Regions from separate parts of the Streptomyces sp. NPDC090442 genome, predicted to be linked through region 4. Evidence: riboswitches for the same ligand, from Rfam matches in the RefSeq annotation. Region 4 holds a riboswitch; each other region holds the start of a gene.
What was found. Region 4 has a riboswitch for cobalamin ahead of ACIQU6_RS36115 (cobalamin biosynthesis protein). Riboswitches for the same ligand answer to the same signal wherever they lie in the genome.

Region 1 (4,581 bases), on a different contig from region 4:
GCGGCGTCACGGTCTTCGGCCACTACTCGGTCTCCGCCGCCGCGTTCCTGGGCGGACTGGCGGCCCTGCTGATCGTCTACGCCCTGGCGCGGGCCGGCGGACGGATGACCACGGTCCGCCTGATCCTCGCCGGCGTCGCCACCGGACAGGTCCTGTCGGCCGTCGCCAGCTTCCTGATCGTCACCTCCGACCAGGCGCAGAAGGCCCAGTCGGCGCTCCAGTGGATGCTCGGCGGACTGGGCGGCACCGGCTGGGACGCCCTGTGGCTGCCGGCCGCCGTCGTACTGCTCGGCACCGTCGCCCTGTTGGGCACCGCCAGGCACCTCAACGTACTGCTGGCCGGTGACGAGGCAGCCGCCGCACTGGGGTTGAACGTCGGTCGCTTCCGGGCCCTGCTCTTCGTCCTGTGCGCCCTGCTGACCGGGGTCATGGTGGCGGTCAGCGGAGCGATCGGCTTCGTCGGCCTGATGATGCCGCACATCACCCGGCTGTTGGTCGGCGCCAACCACCGCCGCGCCCTGCCCGTCGCCGCGCTGCTCGGCGCGGTCTTCCTGATCGGTGCGGACCTGCTCGCCCGTACGGTGATCAGCCCCGAGGAGATCCCCGTGGGCATCGTCACCGCCCTGGCCGGCGGTCCCACCTTCCTGTGGCTGATGTACCGCAAGGGTCTGGCATGAGCGAGCACAGCGAGCGACTCGTGGGAAGGTGCGCGCCTGGCGCGTGCGACGGCGAGCGAAGGGAGGTTTCGGCATGAGCGAACTGCGCATCGAGTCGGTGACCGTCGAGGTGGCCGGCCGCACCCTGGTCGACGGCGTCTCGCTACGGGCCGGACCGGGCGAGGTGGTCGGCCTGGTCGGTCCGAACGGAGCGGGCAAGTCCACCCTGCTGCGCACCTGTTACCGGGCCCTGCGGCCGAGCTCCGGCCGCGTCCTGCTCGACGGCACGGACATCCGGAGCCTGCCGGCCCGCCACGTCGCCCGCACGCTCGCCGCGGTACTCCAGGAGATGCCCTCCGACTTCGGCCTGACCACCCGGGACGTGGTGGCGATGGGGCGCGCCCCCTACCGCCGGGCGTTCCAGGCGGACGGCCGGGACGACACCGAGGCCGTCGACTCCGCGCTGGCATCCCTGGGCGTCGCCGAACTGGCCGACCGACGCTTCGACCGGCTCTCCGGCGGTGAGAAGCAACGCGTGCTGATCGCCCGGGCATTGGCCCAACAACCGTCGGTCATGGTGCTCGACGAGCCGACCAACCACCTGGACCTGCGCCACCAGCTCGACGCCCTGCGACTGGTCCGGGCGCTCGGCGTCACCGCCGTCATCGCGGTCCACGACCTCAACCTCGCCGCGGCCTTCTGCGACCGCGTCTGCGTCCTCGACCAGGGCCGACTGCTCGCCGACGGCCCCCCGGAGGCCGTACTGACCGAGGAGTTGATCGCCGACGTCTACGGCGTGCGGACGGAGGTCAGCATCCACCCGGTGAAGGGCAAGCCGAACATCGTCGCGCTGCCCTGAGGGCCTGCCCTCGTACCGCCTGCGGCCAAGCAGGCGACCGGTGTGCAGTCAAGGGTAGATTTACTAGGACGTCCAACTATATATTCGAGAGCGAAGCCCACGGTGCAGGGAAGCCGGTGCGAATCCGGCACGGTCCCGCCACTGTTACCGGGGAGCACGCCGTCGAGCAGTACGCCACTGACGTGTAAGCGGTCGGGAAGGCGGACGGCGCGCGCCGATCCGGAAGTCAGGATACCGGCCGTGGGGTGTTCCGTGTTGTCCACGAGGATGGAGCAGACACGCATGGCACTGGTGCGCACCCGCGACCCTGGTCAACCGCCCGGACGGGCAGGGAGGACCGCCTCCGCGGCCCCCACCGTCTGAGCGGTCCTTCCGCCATACGCGATTCCGCGTCCCCACGGCCCGCCCGCCTCCGCGCGCGTGCCGCGGACCGGCGCGCCATCCCCGGATCCCACCTGACGAGAGCAGGCAACCATGGTCCGTGCACACACCCCCCAACCCGTCCGCGAACTCACCCACTTCGTCGGCGGCAAGCCCACCCCGGGAACCTCGGGGGCCCACGGCGACGTCTACGACCCCAACACCGGCGAGGTCCAGGCCCGCGTCCCGCTCGCCACCCGCAGCGAGACCGAGGCCGCCATCGCCGACGCCACCGAGGCCCAACGCGCCTGGGGCGAATGGAACCCGCAGCGCCGGGCCCGGGTCCTCCTGCGCTTCCTCCAACTCGCCGATCGCGACAAGGACTCCCTGGCCCGCCTACTCTCCTCCGAGCACGGCAAGACCATCCCCGACGCCCACGGCGACCTCCAACGCGGCCTGGACGTCGTGGAGTTCGCCGCCGGTATCCCGCACCTGCTCAAGGGCGAGTTCAGCGACAACGCCGGCACCGGCATCGACGTGCACTCCCTGCGCTCACCGATCGGCGTGGCCGCCGGGATCACCCCGTTCAACTTCCCCGCGATGATCCCCCTTTGGCAGGCAGCCCCCGCCCTGGCCTGCGGAAACGCCTTCATCCTCAAGCCCTCCGAGCGCGCCCCCTCGGTCCCGCACCGGATCGCCGAACTGTTCCTGGAGGCGGGCCTGCCGCCCGGCGTGCTCAACGTCGTCAACGGCGGCAAGGAAACCGTCGACACCCTGCTGACCGACCCCCGCGTCGGAGCCCTCGGCTTCGTCGGCTCCACCCCGATCGCCGCCCACGTCTACGCCACCGCCGCCGCCCACGGCAAGCGCGCCCAGTGCTTCGGCGGCGCCAAGAACCACCTGATCGTCATGCCCGACGCCGACCTCGACCAGGCGGTGGACGCCCTCATCGGCGCCGGTTACGGCTCCGCCGGCGAACGCTGCATGGCCGTCTCGGTCGCCGTACCCGTCGGCGAAGAGACCGCCGACGCCCTGGTCGCACGACTGACGGAACGCATCGCCCAACTCCGCGTCGGCCGCAGCGACGACCCGGACGCCGACTTCGGTCCGCTGGTCGGCCGGGACGCCGTCGACCGGGTGCGCTCCTACGTCGACCTCGGCGTCGAGGAGGGCGCCGAACTCGTCGTCGACGGACGGGACTTCACCCTCCCCGGCCACGAGGGCGGCTTCTTCGCCGGCCCGTCACTCTTCGACCGCGTCACCCCGGACATGCGGATCTACCAGGAGGAGATCTTCGGCCCGGTCCTGTCCGTCGTGCGCGCCGCCGACTACGAAGAGGCGCTGCGCCTGCCCAGCGAACACCCCTACGGCAACGGTGTCGCCCTCTTCACCCGCGACGGCGACACCGCCCGCGACTTCACCCGACGCGTCAACACCGGCATGGTCGGCGTCAACGTCCCCATCCCGGTCCCGGTCTCCTACTACACCTTCGGCGGCTGGAAGCGCTCGGGCTTCGGCGACCTCAACCAGCACGGCCCGGACGCCATCCGCTTCTACACCCGCACCAAGACCGTCACCTCCCGCTGGCCCGCCGGCATCAGGGAGGGCGCCAGCTTCACGATCCCGGTGATGAGGTGACCACGGTGACCACGACCTACCTCACCGAGGACCAACTGGCCCTGGTCGAAACCACCTTGGACTTCACCCAGGACCACCTCGCCCCACACGCCCTGGACTGGGACCGCGACAAGCACTTCCCCCTCGACGTGCTCCGCAAGGCCGCCGGCCTGGGACTCGGCGGCGTCTACGTGCGCGAGGAGTCCGGCGGCAGCGGACTCACCCGCGCCGACGGCGTCCTGATCTTCGAGACCCTCGCTTCCGGCTGCCCCGCCATCGCCGGCTACCTCTCCATCCACAACATGGTCGGCTGGATGATCGACCACTACGGCAGCCCCGACCAGCGCGAACGCTGGCTGCCCCGGCTGTGCGCGATGGACGACCTCGCCAGCTACTGCCTGACCGAACCGGGCGCCGGCTCCGACGCCGCGGCCCTGCGCACCCGCGCCGTCCGCGACGGCGACGACTACGTCCTGACCGGTGTCAAGCAGTTCATCTCCGGCGCCGGCGCCTCCCAGCTCTACGTCGTCATGGCCCGCACCGGCGACGAGGGCCCGCGCGGCGTCTCCGCCTTCCTCGTCGACAAGGACGACGCCGGCGTCTCCTTCGGCGCCAACGAACGCAAGATGGGCTGGAACGCCCAACCCACCCGCCAGGTCATCCTCGACGGCGTCCGCATCCCCGCCGAACGGCTGCTCGGCGGCGAGGGCCAGGGCTTCCGGATCGCCATGAACGCCCTCAACGGCGGCCGCCTCGGCATCGCCGCCTGCTCCCTCGGCGGCGCCCGCAGCGCCCTGGACCGCAGCCTGGCCCACCTCGCCGACCGCGAGGCGTTCGGCGCCCGCCTGCTGGACGCCCAGGCGCTGCGCTTCCGCCTCGCCGACATGGCCACCGAACTCGCCGCCGCCCGGGCCCTGGTCCACCAGGCCGCCCAGGCACTCGACCGCGGCGACCCCCAGGCGCCCCAACTCTGCGCGATGGCCAAGCGCTTCGCCACCGACACCGGCTACTCCGTCGCCGACCGCGCCCTCCAACTCCACGGCGGCTACGGCTACCTGGCCGAATACGGCATCGAGAAGATCGTGCGCG
Region 2 (4,581 bases), on a different contig from region 4:
AGTGGCATGTCGATCGCTTGCCTTCGTCCCCAGAACCCCGTACCGCACACCACACCCCGCGTACCGCAACCCAGCAGGAGGCACCCCCGTGACCAGTCGCGTCACCCTCATCACGCCCGCGATGAGCCGGTCACTGCGGCAGGCCCGTTTTGGCGGCGGCGCCGACGGTGACGCGATCGACGACAGCGCCGCCGCCAGGGCCCGTTCGGCCGCCGGGTCGCTTCCCCGGGCCGCTCGGGTGCGCGTCTCCCCGAGCGCGCGCTGTCGTCAGACGGCCGCCGCGCTCGGCCTCGACGGCGCGGACGCGGCCGAGTTGAGCGGTCTCGACGTGGGCCGTTGGACGGGCCGGACCCTCGACGAGGTGGGGGTCGTCGAGCCGGAGGCCGTGGGCCGTTGGCTCGCCGACCCGACGTGCGCGCCGCACGGTGGCGAGTCGGTGCAGGACTTGTGCGGACGCGTCGCGCGCTGGCTGGACGCGCTGCCGCCGGACGGCCGGACGCTCGCCGTCGTCGAGCCGGAGGTGGTGCGGGCGGCGGTCGTACACGTCCTCGGCCTGCCCGCGCCGGCCTTCTGGCGGCTGGACGCGCCCCCGTTGGCGGCCACGGAACTCAGCGGTCGGGCCGGCCGCTGGAACCTGCGGCTCGGCCAGGCCCTGCCCACGTCATCGTCTCCGTCATCACCCCCGCCCCCGCCGGACACCGCGGCGAAGCTCTGAGCGTCCCGGCCGGTCCGGCCCCGTACCGCAGACGCCAGAGAGGGCCCTCGGAGATTCCGGGGCCCTCTCGGACGTCTGCGGTACGGGCGTCAGCTCTCGACGGGGACCGCTCGGCCGGCGGCAGCGGCCTCGGCCCGCGGATGCAGCAGCCGCTCGGCCAACTCACCGAAGAGGAGGCCGAAGCCACCCCACAGCACGGCCTGGATGGCCAGGGCGGAGAGCCGGAACCGCCACAGCAGGGTGGCCGGGAAGGCCGTCGGTACCTCGTTGATCGCGGGCAGGACGGCATAGGCCACACCGATCACGACGGCGAAGGCGACCACCGCGACGACGGTCGCGTACCAGGTACCCGACTTCGGCGCCAGGCGCTTGCCCAGGATGGTGGCCGCGAGCGCCAGCAGCACGCTGAGCAGCATCATCAGGAAGTACAGGGCGGTGCGTTTGCCGATGGTGTCGGGTTCGCCGACGGACGGCGGATTGGCCGGGTACTTGAGGAACGGCACCACGTACACGGCGAGCAGCGCGCAGCCGGACAGCAGCAGCGCGGTCGCCCGGGGGCCGAAGCGGCCGACGCGGCCGAGCGCGAAGGAGAAGGCGAGGGCGGCGATGCCACCGAAGGCGACCCCGTAGACCAGTACACCGGTGGCGAGGCCGGCGGTGGACTGGAGGGAGCGGGAGACGACTTCCCTCTCGTGCTCGTGGGAGTGGGCGGCCTCGAACCGGATCGCGCTGTCGACGTTGGGCTCACCGAGGAGATAGGCGACGACCAGCGCGAGCACACCGGCTGCGAGGCCGGCGAGCATGCCACGGACGAGGAGGTTTCGGACCGTTGTGGAGTTCATGGGCGTGCGGCGTCCCTCGCGTCAGTGGCAGGGGAAGCCGAGCAGGTGGCGGCCGTCGTGCACCCACTCGTGGATGTCCGTGCCGTTGAAGACGGAGGTGGCGCCCTGCTCGGCGCCGACGAAGTAGAGCAGGACGAGCATCAGGATGCCGAAGAAGAGCGCCCAGGGGGCTATCGCCCTGAGCGGCAGTTTGGTGGGTACCGCGGGGGAGCCGGCGGTCGGCTGGGCGATGGACTGCGCCATGGCAGGGCCTCCTCTGGGAGTTCGCGTCCCATCTCGGTGGTGCACAGGTCGACGGCTGCGGGTCTGACTCACGGGACGCCCAACGCGTTGGACGTCCCGCTCACAGTGGCGCGACCGTGCCGGTTTCCCACCGGCTTCCGCCATGCCGTCGTCAATAATCGCGCTGACGATACCGCGTGGCAGGTGCATGGCCAAAATGCGGGTCACCCGACGTGATCTTCCTCTCGCGCCGGGCTACCGGCCGGGTGACGGGCGGGGAACCGCTGGTCAGTCCGGCAACTCCAGCCGCCGCCGCTCACCCCCGCCCGACGACCTGCGGCAGCTCCGCCAGGAGGCGGCGCAGCCGCTCGACGGGCACCCCGCCGCCCTGCGCGACCGCCTTGGAGCCGCCACCGCGGCCGTCCAACAGCCGCTTGACCACGGTGGACGCGTCCAACCCGGCGGCCGCGGCGGCGCCGTTGAGGGCGACTACGAGCGCGCCGTCGTCGCCGGCGACCGCCGCCAGGCCGGGGCGGTCCGTCGGGAGCCGGTCGCGGACGGCCAGGGCCAGGGCGCGCGCATCGGCGGCCGGGCCCTCCGCGGTGGCGGTGACGACCAGGGTGCCGTCGGCGTCCACGCCGGTGGCGGCCAGCTCGGCGGCCCGCGCCGCGGTGGCCACGGCCTTCAGCCGGGCGTTCTCGCGGTCGGCGGCCTTCAACCGGTCCAGCAGGCCGCCGATCTTCTCGGGCAACTCCGCGCGCGGGGAGCCCAGTTGCTCGGCGATCCGGGAGACCAGATCGCGTTCGCGGGCGAGGTAGTCGAAGCCCTCGATGCCCACCGCCGCCTCCAGCCGCCGCATGCCGGCGCCGACCGAGGACTCGCCGGTCAGGGCGACCGTGCCGATCTGCGCGGCGTGCTCGACATGGGTGCCGCCGCACAGTTCGCGCGACCAGGCGCCGCCGATCTCGACCACCCGCACCTGCTCCCCGTACGTCTCGTCGAACAGGGCGAGCGCGCCGATCTCCTTGGCCTCGGGCAGTGTCATCCACCGCACGCCCACCGGCAGGTCCCTGCGCAACGCCCGGTTGGCGGCCTCCTCGACCTCGCTGCGGACGGTGGGGGAGAGGGCGCCGCGCCAGGGGAAGTCCAGGCGCAGATAGCCGGGCCGGTTGTAGGAGCCGGACTGGAGGGCCGTCGGGCCGAGGATCTCGCGCAGCGCCGCGTGCAGGACGTGGGTGCCGGAGTGGGCCTGCCGGGCGCCCAGCCGCCACTCGGCATCGACCGCGGCGACCACCTCGTCGCCGACGGCCAACTCGCCTGCGGTGACCCGGATCTGGTGGGCGATCAGCCCCGGCAGCGCCCGCTGCACGTCGAGGACCTCGGCCTCGGTGGAGGCGCCGGAGAGGCGGCCGGCGTCGCTGTCCTGGCCGCCGGACTCGGCGTAGAAGGGGGAGCGGTCCAGGACGACGGTGACGATCTCGCCCTCGCGGGCGACCGGGACCGGGCCGGCCGCGCCGACCACGCCCAGGACCCGGGCCTCGGCGGTCAGGGATTCCCACGCCCGCCAGTCGGTGGGACCGTGCGCGTCCAGCAGCGAGCGCAGCGCCGAAGTGTCGGCCGCGCCACCGGACTTGCGGGCCCGGGCGTCGGCGCGGGCCCGCTCCCGCTGCTCGTTCATCAGGGCGGTGAAGCCCTCGCGGTCGACCTCGACGCCCTGTTCGGCCGCCATCTCCAGGGTGAGGTCGATGGGGAACCCGTAGGTGTCGTGCAGCAGGAACGCCTGCCGGCCCGGCAGGGTGCGCCCGCCCTCCTCCCGTACCCGGGCGACGGCGGTGTCCAGGACGGTGGTGCCCTGCCGCAGCGTGGCGCGGAAGGCGTCCTCCTCCCCGCGCGCCTGGTCGGAGATCCGCGCATAGGCGTCCGCGACCTCCGGATAGCTGGGGGCCATGCAGTCCCGCGCCACCGCCAGCAGTGCGGGCAGGGCGGGGTCCTGGTAGCCGAGTTGGCGCATCGAGCGGACGGCGCGGCGCAGGATGCGGCGCAGGACGTAGCCGCGGCCCTCGTTGCCGGGCGCGGTGCCGTCGGCGAGCAGCATCAACGCGGTGCGGACGTGGTCGGCGACCACCCGCAGCCGGACGTCCGTCTGGTGCTCCGCGCCGTAGCGGACCCCGGCGAGCTCCGCGGCGCGGTCGAGGACGGGCCGGGTCTCGTCGATCTCGTAGAGGTTGTCCTTGCCCTGGAGGAGGGTGGCCATCCGCTCCAGGCCCATGCCGGTGTCGATGTTGGGGCGGGGCAGCCGGCCGAGGATCGGGTAGCCGGACTTGCCGGCGCCCTCGCCGCGTTCGTCCTGCATGAAGACCAGGTTCCAGAACTCCATGTAGCGGTCCTCGTCGACCGCCGGGCCGCCCGCGCGGCCGAGCGCCGGACCCCGGTCGTAGTACAGCTCCGAGCACGGACCGCACGGGCCGGGCACGCCCATCGACCAGAAGTTGTCCTCGTCGCCCCGGGCCACGATCCGCTCGTCGGGCAGCCCCGCGAGCCTGCGCCACAGGCCGCGCGCCTCGTCGTCGGAGTGGTGGACGGTCACCCAGATCTTCGCCGGGTCCAGGCCGTAACCCCCGTCCGCGACCGGGGAGGTGGACAGCTCCCAGGCGAAGGCGATGGCCTGCTCCTTGAAGTAGTCCCCGAAGGAGAAGTTCCCGTTCATCTGGAAGAACGAGCCGTGCCGGGTGGTCTTCCCGACCTCCTCGATGTCGAGCGTGCGCACGCACTTCTGCACGCTGGTCGCCCGCGGCCACGGCG
Region 3 (4,581 bases), on a different contig from region 4:
ACTCCCCGGTCCTGTCCGGGATGGTGGCCCGGCTGCGGAGCCGACTGCCCGATGTCGCGCTCACGGTGAGCAGCGTGTACGCGTCGTCGGAGATCGTCCGCCTGCTGGAGGGCGGTGCGGTGGACGCGGCCATCGCGGCCGACTACCCGGGGTTGGAGCTGCGGCACTCGGCCGCGGTGGCGCACCGCGGGATCGTCACCGAGCCGTCCTTCCTCGCCCTGTCGGCGCGGCACCGGCTCAGGCACCGGGTGGAGGTGGGGCTCGCGGAGCTGGCCGACAGTGCCTGGTTCGTGACGCCGGACGACGGGGCGGGCTGGCCCGGGGTGTTCTACGCGGCCTGCGAGTCGGCCGGATTCGTCCCGGCCGCGGTGCACGAATTCCTCGGCGACCAGCTCCAGTTGCAGAGCATGATCGCGGAGAGCCTCGGGGTGGCGGTCGTGCAGGCGACGCTCCGGCCGATTCCCGGCGTCGTTGTCAAGCCACTGATCGGAACGCCGCTGTGGTGCCGCTATGTGCTGGCCTGGCGGCGGGAGAGCCTGGCCGACGAGTGCGCCGACACCCTGGTCGGCGCGGCCTCCGCGGCCTACCGCGCGCTGATCGCACAGTCGCCGCACCTGCGGACCTGGGCCTCCCGGACCTGGAGTCTGGCCAGGCCGTAGGGGGTGGCGGACGGGCCGGGGGCGCCGACCCGCGGGCTGTTATGGCCGGGCGGTACCGGGTGCTATGGCACGCGTCGTTGTCGGCGGGAGGGGTGCCTTGAGAAGGTGACGATCACGCCTCGGCCTCTTCCGGGGCGCCTGTCGTCCACGAAGGAGCAGGGATGCGCTCTCGCTTAACCTGGCCCAGATGTGTGATCGGCGGCCTGGCCGCCGGTGCGACGATCGCCGGTCTCATGGCGACGCCGGCGCTCGCCACCCCCTCGTCCAAGTCCGGTGTGGAGCACGCTACTTATCGCACCGCGCCGCACTTCCCCCCGTCCCCGAAAGCCCCCTCGCCCACCGGCCCGACCCTCGGCTCCGGCGAACGTTCCGTGCTCCAGAGCCGGCCGGTCGGCCCCGCCCTACTCCGCCCGCTCAGCGCGAAGAATCCCCCCACTTCTTCGACTGCGGCGGCGGAGCACAGGGGCGGCCAGCGCCCCGCCCCGGCCTCGTGCAGCCCGGGCGACTTCGGCGGCCGCACCGGACCCGACCTGGTCACCGCGGTCAAGGCCGCGACCATGGAGTGCGTCAACTCGCTCTTCTCGCTCGCCGGCAGGGACGCGCACGACGTGTTCCGCGAGGAACAGATGGTCACCATCGCCAACGCCTTCAAGGACGGGGCGTCCTCCTACACCGGTGACAACTCCGGCGAGATGTGGCAGCTCGTGCTCTTCCTGCGCGCCGGCTACTACGTGCAGTACAACCACCCCTCCGACGTGGGCCCGTACGGCCAGAACCTGGCCACGGCCACCGCGGGCGGCCTGGACGCCTTCTTCGCCAACTCCCGCTCGAAGGACGTCTCTTCGGGGAACGGCGAGGTGCTCGGCGAGGCCCTGGTCCTCTCCGACAGCGCCAACGAACAGGGCCGCTACCTGGCCGTCTACGACCGGGTGCTCAAGGGCTACAACGACTCCTACGACACCATCCCCAGCATGCTGGCCGCCGTCAACGACGTCTACACCCCGCTCTGGCGCGGGAACTGGAACGAGGAGTACGTCAAGGCGGTGACGGCCGACCCGAGCATCATCGACACGCTCAACTCGTTCGCGCTGGACCACCTCAAGCTGCTGGGCACCGACAACTCCTTCCTGGACTCCAACGCCGGTATGAACGTGGGGCGTTACGTCGAACACCAACCCCTCCAGGCCAAGGTCCGACCGCTCGTCAAGGGCCTGCTGAACGCCTCGAAGATCACCGGCCCGACCGCGCCCCTGTGGGTCACGGTCGCCAGTCAGGTCGACTTCTACGACAAGGCCAACTGCGCCTCCTACGGAGTGTGTGACCTGGCCGGCCAACTCACCAAGGCGGCACTCCCGATCGACCACCCCTGCGACCAGACCCACACCCTCCGCGCACAGGCCCTGACCGCCGCCGACCTCGACGCCACCTGCGCCAGCCTGCTGCGGCAGGACCCGTACTTCCACCAACTTGTCAAGGACAACGGCCCGATACCCGGCCAACACGAGTCGACCGTCCAACTCGTCATCTTCGGCAGCCGCAACGACTACCAGACCTACGCCGGGGCGATCTACGGGGTCGACACCAACAACGGCGGCATCACCCTGGTCGGCGACCCGACCAAGCCCGACAACCAGCCGATGTCGATCATGTACCAGAAGGACTCCGACGACGGCTTCCCCGCCCGGATCTGGAACCTCAACCACGAGTACACCCACTACCTCGACGCCCGCGACGACATGAAGGGCGACTTCACCCAGCAGACCACCGTCCCGGACGTCTGGTGGATCGAGGGGCTCGCCGAGTACGTCTCGTACGGCTACCGGGGCGTCACCGACGACGAGGCGGTACGCCAGGCCGGCCAACACACCTACAAACTCAGCACGTTGTTCCAGACCACCTACGCCAACAGCAATGAGACCCGCACCTACCCGTGGGGCTACCTCGCGGTCCGCTACATGTTCGAGAAGCACCCGCAGGACGTCGCCACCATGCTGGGGCACTTCAGGACCGGCGACTACGCGGGCGGCTACGCCGTCTACAACCGCGACATCGGCACCCGCTACGACGCCGACTTCGACGCCTGGCTGACGGCCTGCGCGTCCGGTGGTTGCACCGCCAAACAGGCACGCTGACGATCCGCGACGCCGCGCCCCGCTGACCGGACCCGGTCGGTGGCCGCGCCCCACCCCGTGACCGTCGCACCGCCCTCCGCCCCCGTATCGGCCGCCCGCCGATGCGGGGGCGGAGGTGCGCGGGGCCCGAGCGGCAGCCGGCCGGACCCCGGCAGGCGCAGGAGCGTCATCGAATACCCCGGCGCCCCAGCCGCCACGTCGCACAGCTGGCTCAAAAGTGCGCCCTCCCGTGCTCACACGCGCCCCCTCATTGCACGGATTACGCAACTGCACAAGATTGTCGAGGGTCGATTACCGGCCTACTGTTGCTGCCGCCGTGGTGCTCGGGAAGACCGGTGTGAGACCGGGGCGGCCCTCGCCACTGTGATCGGGAAGTCCTCGCGCCATCCCCGCCGGGAACGGCGGGTGCCACTGGGCAGCTGATGCCCGGGAAGGCGGCTGCGCGGACGTTGGACCCGTAAGCCAGGAGACCGGCCACGGCACCGCACAACGACCCATCCACGAGGTGCTGGAGAGGCTGCCTGATATGCCCCTGTTGCAAAATTCCCCCACGCCATCCACCACCGCATCCACCCTCCCGCAGCGCTGGCAGCGGCAGGACTGGATACGCACCGGTGTCCTGTTCGCGGTGATTGCCGCCATGCACCTGGTGGCCTTCGTCATCCTGGCCGCCATGGTGGCGCCGCACCACTACACCGTCGGCAAGCAGGTCTTCGGAGTCGGACTCGGTATCACCGCCTACACGTTGGGCATGCGGCACGCGTTCGACGCCGACCACATCGCCGCCATCGACAACACCACCCGCAAGCTGATGGCCGACGGCCAGCGCCCCGTCTCGGTGGGCTTCTGGTTCGCCATCGGCCACTCCACCATCGTGCTGGCCATGGCGGGCCTGATCGCCGCCGGCGCTAAGGTCGCCGGCACCCTCGCGAACGAGAACTCCGGCGCCCACGTCACCCTCGGCGTCATCGGCACCACCATCTCCGGCGCGTTCCTCTATCTGATCGCCGCCCTCAACCTCGTCGCGCTGGCCGGGATCTACCGGGTCTTCAAGGCCATGCGCGCCGGACAGTTCGACGAGCACGAGCTGGAGAAGCACCTCGCCAACCGCGGCTTCATGAACCGGATCCTGGGCCGGCTGACCCGGTCGATCCGACGCCCCGGGCAGATGTACCCGGTCGGCGTGCTGTTCGGCCTCGGCTTCGACACCGCGACCGAGGTCGCCCTGATGGTCATGGCCGGTTCCGGCGCCGCCGCCGGCCTGCCCTGGTACGCGATCCTCTGCCTGCCGCTGCTCTTCGCGGCCGGAATGAGCCTCTTCGACACGCTCGACGGCACCTTCATGAACTTCGCCTACCACTGGGCGTTCGCCAACCCGGTGCGCAAGGTCTACTACAACCTCACCATCACCGGCCTGTCCATCGCGGTCGCCTTCCTCATCGGCACCATCGAGCTCATCGGCGTGCTGCACGACAACCTCGGCTGGCGGGACGGGCTCACCGACTGGATCTCCAACATCGACCTCAACAACGTCGGCTACCTCATCGTCGGCCTGTTCGTGGTCGTCTGGGCCTGCGCCCTGACCTACTGGCGCCTGGCCAAGCTGGAACACCGCTGGGGCCAGAAGGCGGACAACGCCGACAAGGCCGGCGGAGCCGACGCCACCGACGAAGCCGGCACGGCCAACGAGACCGGCTGACCGTCGCCGTAACACCCGCGCCCCCGTCGGGCTCCGGCAGTGTCACCGGAGCCCGACGGGGGCGCCGCCGTCTGCGAACGGCGCACCGACG
Region 4 (4,581 bases):
ACCGCGGTGAACGGGTACTGCCGGGTCGGGTTCTGCGTCGTTGTCATGCCTGTCGTCCTCCGCCTCGCCGGCTGCGCTCCTGAAGTGTTCCCCGCCGTTCCCGCCCCGCGTGCCCTGTGCTCATGGCGCCCCCGGAGGCACGAACGGCAGCCCCTCCGGCACCCCTTCCTCGATCAGCCGCAGCAGCGCCTTGGTGTCCGCGTGCTCCTCGATCAGGTCGCCCAGCCGGTCCAACTGCTCCTCGCGCAGCGCGCCGAAGCGGGTGTCCGGCGCCGGCACGAAGCGCCGGCCGGCCGCCCGCGCCACCTCCCGCAGGAACGCCCGCCGGAAACCGTCGCTCTCCAGGGAGCCGTGCCAGTGCGTGCCCCACACGGCGCCCACCCGGCAGCCGTCCAGGGCGTTCCCCCGGCCGTCGGACATGAACGCCGCGTCCCCGCCGAGGACGTGGGCCACGCCGTGGTGGATCTCGTACCCCGCCACCGGCTCACCCAGCGCCACGCCGGACGGCCGCGCGAGGGTCTTCTCCACCGCGAAGCGGACCCGGACCGGCAGCAGTCCCAGCCCCTCGACCGCCCCGGCCCGCGACTCGACGTCGTCCTCGATGCGCTCGCCGAGCATCTGGTAGCCGCCGCAGACGCCCAGCACCGGACGGCCCTCGGCGGCCCGCCGGGCCACCGCGTCGGCCAGCCCGCGCTCGCGCAGCCACGCCAGCGCCCGGACCGTGCCGCGGGTCCCCGGCAGCACCACCAGGTCCGCGTCGACGAGCTCCTCCGGCTGGTCCACGAACCGCACCACCACGCCCGGTTCGGCCGCCAGCGCGTCCACGTCGGTGAAGTTGGACATCAGCGGCACCGCGCAGACCGCGACCCGCAGGATGTCCTCGCCCGCCGGCGGCGCCACCACCGACTCCCGCACGGCCCCGCGCAGCGAGACGTGCAGACCGTCCTCCTCGTCGATGCCCAGCCCGTGGGCGAACGGCAGCACGCCGTAGGTCGCCCGCCCGGTGAGGCCGCGCAGCATCTCCAACCCCGGCTCCAGCAGCGTCACATCGCCGCGGAACTTGTTGACGAGGTAGCCGGCGACCAGCGCCTGGTCCTCCTCGGACAGCAGCGCGGTGGTCCCGAAGAACGACGCGAAGACCCCGCCGCGGTCGATGTCGCCGACCACCACGACCGGGATCCGCGCCGCCCGGGCCAGGCCCATGTTGACCAGGTCGGTGCGGCGCAGGTTGATCTCGGCGGGGCTGCCCGCGCCCTCGCAGATCACCGCGTCGTGCGTGCGTCGCAGCTCCGCCAGGCAGTCGGTCACGGTCCCGAGCAACTGCTCCTGCCGCCCCTCGTGGTAGCCCCGCGCACTCAACTCGCCCACCGGCTTCCCCAACAGCACCACCTGGCTGCTGCGGTCGCTGCCCGGCTTGAGCAGCACCGGGTTCATCAGCGCGGTCGGCTCCACCCGGGCCGCGGCCGCCTGCATCGCCTGCGCCCGACCGATCTCCGCGCCCTCCCGGGTCACGAACGAGTTCAGCGACATGTTCTGCGCCTTGAACGGCGCCACCCTGATGCCCTGCCGCACCAACCAGCGGCAGATGCCGGCCGTCACCACGCTCTTGCCGGCGTCGGACGTCGTCCCGGCCACCAGCAGCCCACCGGCCGTCTTCTCGCGCCCGTTCACCGGGACAGCCTCCCGTTCCCGTTCACCCGGCGGCGCCGCACGGCACCCGCCGCCAACCGTCCCGCCACCGTCACGCCCAGCGCCAGCGCGCTCACCCGCCGGGAGAGCCGCACCGCCCGTTCCACGTCGGAGACCTCCGGGGGCCGCGCCCCGCCGTTGAGCACCGGCCGGTGTTCCACCCGCCCGCCGTACGCCAGCGTGCCGCCCAGCCGGATGCCCAGCGCACCGGCGAACGAGGCTTCCACCGGGCCCGCGTTGGGGCTCGGATGGGCCCCGCCGTCCGCCCGCCAGGCCCGCAGCGCACCGCGTCGGTCCGGCCCGGCGAGGACCGTCAGCGCCGCGGTCAGCCGGGAGCCGGGCCGGCCGGCGACGTCGTCGAGCCGGGCCGCGGCCCAGCCGAACCGCCAGTAGCGCGGCGACTTGTGACCCACCATCGCGTCCAGGGTGTTCACCGCGCGGAACGCGACCAGTCCGGGCACCCCGCCCAGCGCGCCCCACACCAGGGCGCCCACCACCGCGTCCGAGGTGTTCTCGGCGACCGACTCCACCACCGCACGGGCCATCTGCGGCCCGTCCAACGCCTGCGGGTCGCGCCCGCACAGATGCGGCAACCGCTCCCGCGCCACGTCCAGATCGCCGACGTCCAGCGCGCCGCCCACGGCGCGCGCCTCCCGGCCCAACGAGGTACCGCCCAGCACCGCCCACACCGCGGCCGCGGTCAACGCGGCCCGGGCGCCCGGGCGGTGGCGTACGGCGCGCTCCAACAGCGCGGCACCGGCGGCCGCGCCGCCGGCGCACACCACCGCGTGGGCCGCGCCGTATCCGCGGTGGTCGCGCCACAGTCGACGTTCGAGGGCGCCCGCGGCCCGGCCGAACGCGGCCACCGGATGGCCGCGCCGCGGATCCGCCGCGATCAGATCACCGAGGAAGCCGAGGGCCGCGCCGCACGCGTATGCCGCGTGTTCGCCGCGCACCGGATCAGACCGCCGTCAGACACCGAACGGGCCCTGCGGCAGCGGGCGATGAGGCTCTCGATGGGCAGCCGGGCATGGTGGTATGTCCTCACTCAGGGTCCTCGCCCTGGCTCGACGCGACGGCGACCAGAGTCTCCTGGCTCCCGGATCGGCGCGTCCCCCGGCCTTCCCGCCCGTACGTGGCGTACGGGCCGTGGCCCTCGTCGGAGGAGCGCTCCCCGGTGACAGTGGCGGGACCGCGCCGGATTCGCACCGGACTTCCTCTGCTGTCGCCGATTGGCCCCGGCAGTCCACCACGCCCCGCGACGCCCGTCAACTCGCCCTTGACCTGCGACGCAGCCCCACCGCCGGCCCTGTGTCCAAGACCACAGGGCAGCCGCCGGCGCCCGCCCGCCACCCCACCGCGCCCGGTCCGTGATCCCGCGCGCCGCCCGCCCCGAACGCCGCCCGGCGGAACGGGGCTTCGCAGGCGACCGGCAGCCCGGTGGTCGCCCGCATCACACGCCAACGGGGCGCCCGGCGGCCGCGGCTGGTGCCGCGCCCTCCCAACGCCCCGTCCACTGCTGCCGGCCCGCGGCCGGCCAACCGTCAGGCGGCGACGATCAGATAGATCCCGTACGCCACCGCCAGCGCGCAGAGCGCGAACGCCGCCAGCGCCCCGGCGCGCGACCCCACGCCCGGTGCCGCGGCGGCCACCGCGTCGCCGTCCGCGGCCGGCTTGCGGGAGGTGCCCACGATGCCGACGGTGAACAGGCCCACGATTCCCACCGTCACCACGAGCGTGACGCCGAAGACCTGGCCGAGAGCTGCCCAGTCGATGTGCATTGCGTAGTCCTTAGGGTCCTTGGGTCAGTTCGGTCGCGGCGGCCGGCCGTCAGGAGGTGGCCGTCGCGGGCTGGGTGGGGGCGGCGGCGTCCCGCTGGGCGGGCACGGCGGCCGCGTCCGCCTCGGAGGCCGCCGGGGCGACCGGGCCCGCCGGGGGCGGCGAGACGGCCTGGAGCGCGGTGGTGACGACGCCCGCCGGCTCCACCGCCGGACCCTCGTTGACGTTGGTGTGGTCGACCGGCTTGCGCCGGGAGGCGACCCAGATGCCGCCGCAGATCGCCAGCGCCAGGACGGCCACCGTCGTGATGCCCCAGGTGCCCTGGTCGGCGAGGACCGCGGCCCCCGCGGAGACCAGGCCGGCGGCCGGCAGCGTCAGCCCCCAGGCCACGACCATCCGGCCGGCCGTGGACCAGCGCACCACGCCGCCCTTGCGGCCGAGCCCGGAGCCCATCACGGCGCCGGAGCAGACCTGGGTGGTGGAGAGCGCGAAGCCGAGGTGGGAGGAGGCCAGGATGGTGGCCGCGGCGCCGGTCTGGGCGGCGAAGCCCTGCGGCGGCTGGATGTCGGTGATGCCCTTGCCCATGGTGCGGATGATCCGCCAGCCGCCCAGGTAGGTGCCGAGCGCGATGGCCAGGCCGGCGGAGGCGATCACCCACATCGGCGGGTCGGAGTGCGGGGCGATGACCCCGCCGGTGATCAGCGCGAGGGTGATCACGCCCATCGTCTTCTGCGCGTCGTTGGTGCCGTGGGCCAGCGAGACCAGGGCCGCCGAGGCGATCTGCCCGGCGCGGTAGCCCTTGGCGGTGTCGGCCTCGTCGCGGCCGCGGGCCAGCCGGTAGGTGAGCCGGGTCGCCGCCATCGAGGCGAGCCCCGCGACGAACGGCGCGGCCACCGCCGGGATCAGGACCTTCATCACGACGGCCTCGCCGTGCACCCCGCCGGTGCCGACGGACACCAGCGTCGCGCCGATCAGACCACCGAAGAGGGCGTGCGACGAGCTGGAGGGGAGGCCGGCGAGCCAGGTGACGAGGTTCCAGACGATGGCGCCGACCAGGCCGGCGAAGATCACTTCCGGTCTGATGCCGGCGCTCTCGTCGATGATCCCGCCGGA

Region 1: it holds a riboswitch for cobalamin, as region 4 does, so the genes downstream of both, ACIQU6_RS19430 (CoA-acylating methylmalonate-semialdehyde dehydrogenase) here and ACIQU6_RS36115 (cobalamin biosynthesis protein) in region 4, are expected to answer to the same signal.
Region 2: it holds a riboswitch for cobalamin, as region 4 does, so the genes downstream of both, ACIQU6_RS31205 (CbtB-domain containing protein) here and ACIQU6_RS36115 (cobalamin biosynthesis protein) in region 4, are expected to answer to the same signal.
Region 3: it holds a riboswitch for cobalamin, as region 4 does, so the genes downstream of both, ACIQU6_RS19235 (HoxN/HupN/NixA family nickel/cobalt transporter) here and ACIQU6_RS36115 (cobalamin biosynthesis protein) in region 4, are expected to answer to the same signal.

What each region holds. Positions count from the first base shown of each region.
Region 1 covers NZ_JBIVXW010000026.1:7,609-12,189, forward strand. Annotated here, with positions in the region: gene ACIQU6_RS19420 (FecCD family ABC transporter permease) at 1-677, shown strand, start outside; gene ACIQU6_RS19425 (ABC transporter ATP-binding protein) at 751-1,515, shown strand; cobalamin riboswitch at 1,599-1,773, shown strand; gene ACIQU6_RS19430 (CoA-acylating methylmalonate-semialdehyde dehydrogenase) at 1,990-3,513, shown strand; gene ACIQU6_RS19435 (acyl-CoA dehydrogenase family protein) at 3,519-4,581, shown strand, end outside.
Region 2 covers NZ_JBIVXW010000055.1:21,420-26,000, reverse strand. Annotated here, with positions in the region: gene ACIQU6_RS31215 (histidine phosphatase family protein) at 89-715, shown strand; gene ACIQU6_RS31210 (CbtA family protein) at 805-1,557, opposite strand; gene ACIQU6_RS31205 (CbtB-domain containing protein) at 1,579-1,800, opposite strand; cobalamin riboswitch at 1,839-1,992, opposite strand; gene alaS (alanine--tRNA ligase) at 2,096-4,581, opposite strand, start outside.
Region 3 covers NZ_JBIVXW010000025.1:88,781-93,361, forward strand. Annotated here, with positions in the region: gene ACIQU6_RS19225 (LysR substrate-binding domain-containing protein) at 1-659, shown strand, start outside; gene ACIQU6_RS19230 (collagenase) at 821-2,791, shown strand; cobalamin riboswitch at 3,092-3,285, shown strand; gene ACIQU6_RS19235 (HoxN/HupN/NixA family nickel/cobalt transporter) at 3,318-4,490, shown strand.
Region 4 covers NZ_JBIVXW010000075.1:4,918-9,498, reverse strand. Annotated here, with positions in the region: gene ACIQU6_RS36125 (putative cobaltochelatase) at 1-47, opposite strand, end outside; gene ACIQU6_RS36120 (cobyric acid synthase) at 121-1,671, opposite strand; gene ACIQU6_RS36115 (cobalamin biosynthesis protein) at 1,668-2,645, opposite strand; cobalamin riboswitch at 2,775-2,910, opposite strand; gene ACIQU6_RS36110 (hypothetical protein) at 3,234-3,470, opposite strand; gene ACIQU6_RS36105 (anion permease) at 3,520-4,581, opposite strand, start outside.